DNA from 2 places in the Arthrobacter sp. PM3 genome. Region 1 is predicted to be linked to the other one. Evidence: predicted binding sites of a transcription regulator. Region 1 holds the regulator's gene; the other holds the start of a gene.

Region 1 (3,401 bases):
GTTTCCACCTGCAGGTGGACTTTCAGGTCGCCGCGGCCGTGGCCGCGGAGGTGGGTGACGCCGAGGCCGCGCAGGGTGATGACCTCGCCCGGCTGGGTGCCCGGCTTGACATCGATTTCCTGGGGCCCGTCAAAGCTGTCCAGCTTCAGTTCCGCGCCGAGTGCCGCAGACGTCATGGGAATGTTCAGGCTCGCGTGCAGGTCATCACCGTCGCGGACAAAGGTGGGGTCGTTGTTGACCCGGATCTCCACGTACAGGTCGCCGGCCGGGCCGCCGGCGGGTCCGGCCTCGCCCTGGCCGGACAGCTGGATGCGGGTGCCTGTGGCGACACCGGCGGGGACCTTGACAGTCAGGGAACGGCGGCTGCGGATCCGGCCCTGGCCGCTGCACTCGTTGCAGGGATCCTTGATGACGGTGCCGAAGCCCTCGCAGGAACCGCAGGGCGCGGAGGTCATGACCTGGCCCAGGATGGACCGCATGGCGCGCTGGACCTGGCCGCTGCCGCCACAGATGTCGCAGCGGACCGGGTGGGTGCCCTCGCGGCAGCACGAGCCCTCGCACGTGGGGCAGATGACGGCCGTGTCGACCTCGAGCTTCTTATTGACCCCGAACACGGCGTCGCGGAGGTCGATCCGCACGCTGATCAGTGCGTCCTGGCCGCGGCGCATCCGGGACGCCGGGCCGCCCTGGCCCCCGCCGCCGCCGCCAAAGAAGGTCTCGAAGATGTCCTGGAACGCGAAGCCCTGGCCGGAGTAGGAACCGCCGCCGAAGCCGTTGTCGGTGCCGTTTTCGTTGCCCGTGGTGTCATAGACCCGGCGCTTCTGCGGGTCGGAGAGGACCTCATAGGCGTGCGTGACGGCCTTGAACCGGTCCGCGGCGTCCTCCCCCGGGTTGACGTCCGGGTGCAGGGTCCGGGCAAGTTTCCGGTAGGCCTTCTTGATTTCTTCCCCCGTTGCTTCGCGGGAGACTCCAAGAACGTCGTAGTGGCTGCTCAAAGTGTGTATCTCTTCCTTGTTGTACTGCCTGTGGGCATTGCCTGCGGGCAAGAAGTCGCGACGGTCCCGGGCCTGTCAGGGCCCCAGGATCCTGGAAAGGTAGCGGGCCACCGCTCGGACGGCTGCCATGGTGGTGGGATAGTCCATCCGGGTTGGCCCCAGGACGCCGACCTTGGCCGTGGCGTCCGGCCCGTAGGCGGTGGCCACCACCGAGGCTTCGGCGAGCCCGTCGTAGGGATTTTCGCGGCCGATGCTGACCGTGACACCGCGGGGGTCTTCAGCCATCTCGCTGAGCAGGCGGAGCATGACCACCTGTTCCTCGAGGGCCTCCAGCACGGGGCCGATGCTGAGCGGGAAGTCCACATTGGATCTGGCCAGGTTGGCCGTGCCGGCCATGACCATCCGCTCCTCACGGCTGCTGGTCGCCAGTGCCTCCAGGCCATGGGCCAGGGCGTGGGCAGCTCCGCGGCGCGCCGGAGCGGCGCCGGCGACGACGGCGGGCAGCAGTTGCGGCATCAGGCTCAGCGGGGTTCCGGAGAGGCCGGCCAGGAACGCGGTGCGCAGCTCGGCCAGCGCGTCATCGGCGATCTCCTGTCCGACGTCGACCACGCGCTGCTCCACTTTGCCGGTGTCCGCAATCAGCACCGTCAGCACTTTCCGGGGTGCCAGCAGCACGAACTCTATGTGCCGGACCCTGGCGCGGCTCAGCAGCGGATACTGCACGACGGCGACCTGGTTGGTCAGCTGGGCCAGCAGCCGCACGGTCCGGTCCAGGACGTCATCGAGGTCCTGGGATCCTTCCAGCAGCGCCTGAATGGCCCGGCGCTCGGCCGGGGACAACGGTTTGACGGCCGAGATCCGGTCGACAAACAGCCGGTAGCCCTTGTCCGTGGGGATCCGACCGGCGCTGGTGTGCGGTGCCGTGATGAGTCCCTCATCTTCCAGCGCCGCCATGTCATTGCGGATCGTGGCGCTGGACACGCCCAGGTGGTGGCGCTCCACCAGCGCCTTGGACCCGACAGGCTCGCGGGAATGGACATAGTCCTCCACGATGGCGCGCAGCACTTCGAGTTTGCGCGGTTCGCTCATGCTCCACCTCCAATCGACGCTCCCGCAGCCGGCGCCTGCCCCCGATCGTCCTCATCGCGTCCACCCGTGGGAAAGGGCGGTCCGGAACCGGACAGGGGTTAGCACTCGGCATGCCTAAGTGCTAACCAGTCTAATATGACTCGGCGCGTTGTTAGCATTGGATTCGCTCCGGGCGTTGCCCGCGGGTCCGGCCCCGGAGTGATTCCACTGACCGCCGTACGTTCCGAGTGCAAAGTTAGCGTGTAGAGATGTCGTACCAGAACTGGGGTCCCCAGGACCTGTCAGCCCCCGCCAAAACGCAGTTGCCGGAAGTCCCGGTGGAACGCGGCATGGTGCTCGAGGAGGTCCAGTCCGGGTGGGTTGGTGCCGTGACCCGGGTGGAAAAGTCCGGCGGCATGCATGTGGTGGCGCTCGAGGACAGGCGGGGCAAGTCCAGGTCCTTCCGCCTCGGTTTCGGCTTCCTGCTGGAGGGACAGCCGATCCGGCTAATGCCGCCGGCCCCGAAGCAGGCGGCCCCGGGCGCCGGTGCCGGCCGCACCGCCTCGGGCTCGGTTCGGGTGGCGGGACAGCGCGCGCAGGTGGCCAAAGCCAGCCGGATCTGGGTGGAAGGCAAGCACGACGCTGAACTTGTGGAAAAGGTCTGGGGCGATGACCTCCGGGTGGAGGGCATCGTCGTCGAGCCCCTGCACGGCATTGACGACCTTGCGGCGGCCGTGGCGGAGTTCCGGCCGGGCCCGGGCCGCCGGCTCGGTGTGCTCGTCGACCATCTGGTGCCCGACTCCAAGGAATCCCGGATCGCCGAGGCGGTCATGGCCTCGCCGGGTGCCGCCGGCAACGTGCTGATCGTGGGACACCCGTATGTGGACGTGTGGCAGGCCATCCGGCCCGCCGTGCTGGGGATCGAACGCTGGCCCGTGGTCCCCCGCGGCGTCGACTGGAAGACCGGGATCCTGACGGCCTTCGGGTGGCCCCATGAAACGAAGGAGGACATCGGTCTCGGCTGGCAGAAGCTCCTCGGGGCAGTGCGCAGCTACGCCGATCTGGAACCCTCCCTGCTGGGCCGGGTCGAAGAGGTCATCGACTTCCTCACCGTGCCGTAGCCCGACGTGGCGGCCGCCCGGCGGTCCCCATTTCGGCGGCCGAGCAAGTATTCTTGGAACGGCGGCCGCGCTCCCGGCGCGGTCCCGGCAATTCACGGCATGACCACCGCAGAACCAAGCAGCATCGCATCACCGCAATCCGAAGGGCTACATCGTGGCAGATAACGCACGCGAACACACGGGCAACCAGGCCGGCCATGGCCAGGCCCCGTACCAT
Region 2 (3,401 bases), 990 kb from region 1:
CCGACGGCGGCCGCGCGAAGTTCGCCCTGGCGATGACGCGTGCGCGCCGCTCCCTGCACGTGCTGAGCTGCTTCCGCCCCGAGGACCTCGACGTCAGCCGCCTCAGCCACGGCGCCGTGGACTTCTACGAACTGCTGGACCGTGAGATCGCGGGCAACTCCGACCTCGGCAGCCCTGCGTCGCGGGCCGCGGCCAGCGAGCAGGCGCTCGGCGCTGATCCGCTCGTAGCAGACCTGGGGGACCGGCTCCGGGCCCGCGGGGCACGCGTCTGGCACCAGTACGACGGCGTCCTCAACATGGTCGCTGCCGCGGACCCGATGACCACGATCGGCCGGGACGACGCCGAGATTCCGCGCCCGGTGGCCATTGAATCCGACGGCACCAGCCACTACCGGCGGATGAGTGTCCGTGAACGGAGCAGGCTCCGGCCGCAACTCCTGGAGCGCCTTGGCTGGCGTTACATGCCACTATGGACCATAGAGGTCTTCACCGATCCCTCGGCCTGTGCGGACCGGATCGGCGGCTACCTCGGGTTGGAGAAGCCCGCCATCTCCAACCGGCCGCTGGCTTCGCACGGGTTCTTCGACGACGACATCGAGAACCTTGCGATTCATGATGTGCCGGCGGCGGAGCACGTGCTCGCCGGGCACACGTTCACCGGCCCCGCACCGGAGAGACGGGAAACCGGCGGCCGCAAGGCCGGGCACCGGGAGCATCCGGGGCCGGACAGGGCGGGCAGTACAGCAGGTTTGACAGGCAGTGAGGAGGCCGGCGGCATGAGTGCGGACGGCGAGATCCAGGACAACACCAGCGCCGACGAGGGCGCACCCAAAGACGCATCCAAGCTAACGGCAGGCGAACCGGTAGGCGGGCGGCCCGCCCCGGCGTCGTCCGGCGACAAAACGGGCCGCGCGGCGACGCCTGCCACGGTCCCCGGAGGGGTGCTGCCGAACAAGGCAGCCGAAGATGACCCCCGGCGCTGGGGCGACCGCCCGGACAGCTACGACCACGACGCGTGGCTCCAGGAGCAGAAGCCTCCGCACTGGGGCTGAGGCTCCGGCTATGCGCGGGGCCTGGAAGGCTAACCCGGTGCCGCCGCCACGAGCACGAAGTACAGCTTCCCCTGGGTGGATGCGCCCGCCAGGTCCCGTGCCTGGCCGGGCCCGGCCGCCACGACGATCAGCCCGTCCGTGTCCGCTCCGGCCAGCCACGGGCCGGGGCTGCCGCCGTGCCCGGAGGTCCACAGCACGGGGACGGACTCGGCCAGGATGCGGCTTTCGCCGGGTTGTTCGAAGCCGTTGCCGCCGGTGAGAACCACGTTGATGAGTTGCCCGGGGGAGACCAGCTGGATGGACGCCGGGTCAGCCATCCGCAGCGGCACGGCCGCAGACCCCGGCGGGCTCCCCGCGAGCAGGCCCGGACCAAGAATTTGTGCATCGGTGAGGAGCTGGCCCGCGCGCAGCGGCGCTGCAAGCTGTTTTCCCACGAACGCAGCCTCGCCGGCCGGGCTGCCTGAGGGAACCAGCCCGGGCGGGACACTGATGCGGCTGACATCGCCGGGTTCAACGGTTTTTCCGGCAGGAAGATCCGCCGCGGCCGCGAAGGCGGCAACAGTCTGCGCGGGCGCGGGGGTTAGCTGCTGCACCGTGACGCCGGCGGCGACGCACAGGAGGAGGGCCGCGATGAGCCGCCGGTTCCGGTCCAGCCACGCGCGCAGCCGGTGCCGCCGGTTTCCGCGGCGCGGGCGCCGACTGAGGGGGCGGCTGTGCGGCGGGCGTGGCCGGGGCGGGCTCCCTGAACCGGGGAGTGCGCCGGCAATTGAGCCGGGGAAACTTGCCATAGCCTCACGCTACGGAGCGGCCGGGCCCGGCGGCAGCTGCGGGACCGGCTATGTGGACAACCGGCGTGCGGAACCGGCTTAGCTGGCGGCGGCCGCGGCAGGAGCGGCTGCGGCTGCGGGCGCTGCCGCGGGGGCGGCAGGAGCCGGAGCAACGGTGCTGCCCTTGGTGTCGCGCGAATCGGTCCGGTAGAAGCCGGAGCCCTTGAACACCACGCCGACGCTGTTGAACTTCTTGCGCAGCGTGCCCTGGCACTCGGGGCAGGAAGTCAGGGAGCTGTCACTGAACGACTGCACGATCTCGAAGGCGTGGCTGCAGTCCTTGCAGGCATATGCATACGTGGGCACTTCAAATCCTCACTCTGGGACAAACGAGCAGGTCCCGTGCTGTCGAGGCGGGAACCTTGCCGATATGGCTGTCGGCGGGGTCCATCCTTTAGCAGTCGCAGGGCCTGAGTGCCAATTCTATCATCCCGGCCCGGGCCCGCTAGTGGAGCCGGATGATCCCGCCGGGGGTCAGTGCCACGTCAACCTTGCGGTCGAAGGACTCCGCCGGAATGCTGCCCGCGGGCAGAACCTCCGTGTCATAGACGACGGCGGCAGTCGCCAGCGCCCCGGCGGTTGCTGCCGGGGCCGCCCCGCCGGGCTCCGGCAGCAGGGCGGCAAGGGCGGCAAGGAATTTGTCGTAGTAGCCGCCGCCCTGTCCGATCCGGTTACCCGAGAAGTCCAGTGCCGTGGCGGGCAGGAAAATGGCGGTCGCGTCCCGCATCACCGCGGTTCCGTGGCGCGGGCCTACGGGTTCCTGGATGGGAGCGTACCGGCTGCGGACGAACGGGGATTGCGGCGTCCATTCCACCCAGCTCAGTTCGAGTTCCGTTTCGCAGACCGGCAGTAGGACGCGGTGTCCGGCGTCCGCCAGTGCGGTCAGCAGCGGCAGAGTGGGCGGCTCGGCACCCACGCCCAAATACGCGGCAAACATGCCCCGGCGGCCGCTGGTAAGCCCGGACGCCCATTCGAGCCCGTGCCGGGCAATGCCGGTGGCGGCGGCGTCGAGGGCTGGCTGCGTCAGCGCGGCACGCCTTGCCCTGTGACTGGAGCGAATATCCTCTTTCGACGCCATGCCGGCCCGTCCCCTGCCTCGTGCTACCCGCCCGCGCCGCCGGAGGGCCCGCGGAGGGATTCGAATAATTACGCAATGATTGGTCCCTCCGTTAGATTAGTCGAGTGAATACACCCAATGCTTCCGTCCGCAAGGCCGTCATCCCCGCCGCGGGCCTTGGTACCAGGTTTCTTCCCGCCACGAAGGCCATGCCCAAGGAAATGCTGCCTGTGGTTGACAAGCCGGCCATCCAGTATGTCGTCGAAGAGGCCGTGAATGTCGGTCTGAACGACATCCTGATGATCACCGGCCGCAACAAGCGGGCGTTGGAGGACCACTTCGATCGTGTCCCCACGCTGGAGTCCACCCTGAAGGAAAAGGGCGACACCGCCAAGCTTGAGTCCATTCAGGCCGCGAGCAACCTCGGCGACATCCACTACGTCCGCCAGGGCGACCCCATGGGCC

What was found. The regulator HrcA, encoded in region 1, represses chaperone genes, less so after heat shock. The targets are predictions, from matches to a motif close to TTNGCACTCGNNNNNNNCGAGTGCNAA.
Region 2: CFN17_RS00075 (FmdB family zinc ribbon protein) is a predicted target of HrcA. The motif match lies at 2,274-2,300, and genes of this name have one in related genera.

What each region holds. Positions count from the first base shown of each region.
Region 1 is NZ_CP022314.1:1,005,404-1,008,804, forward strand. Features, by position in the region: gene dnaJ (molecular chaperone DnaJ) at 1-995, opposite strand, end outside; gene hrcA (heat-inducible transcriptional repressor HrcA) at 1,071-2,084, opposite strand; gene CFN17_RS04710 (DUF3097 domain-containing protein) at 2,333-3,184, shown strand; gene CFN17_RS04715 (DUF4870 domain-containing protein) at 3,339-3,401, shown strand, end outside.
Region 2 is NZ_CP022314.1:10,740-14,140, reverse strand. Features, by position in the region: gene CFN17_RS00085 (AAA family ATPase) at 1-1,052, shown strand, start outside; gene CFN17_RS00080 (SAF domain-containing protein) at 1,082-1,840, opposite strand; gene CFN17_RS00075 (FmdB family zinc ribbon protein) at 1,919-2,185, opposite strand; gene CFN17_RS00070 (5-formyltetrahydrofolate cyclo-ligase) at 2,325-2,957, opposite strand; gene galU (UTP--glucose-1-phosphate uridylyltransferase GalU) at 3,062-3,401, shown strand, end outside.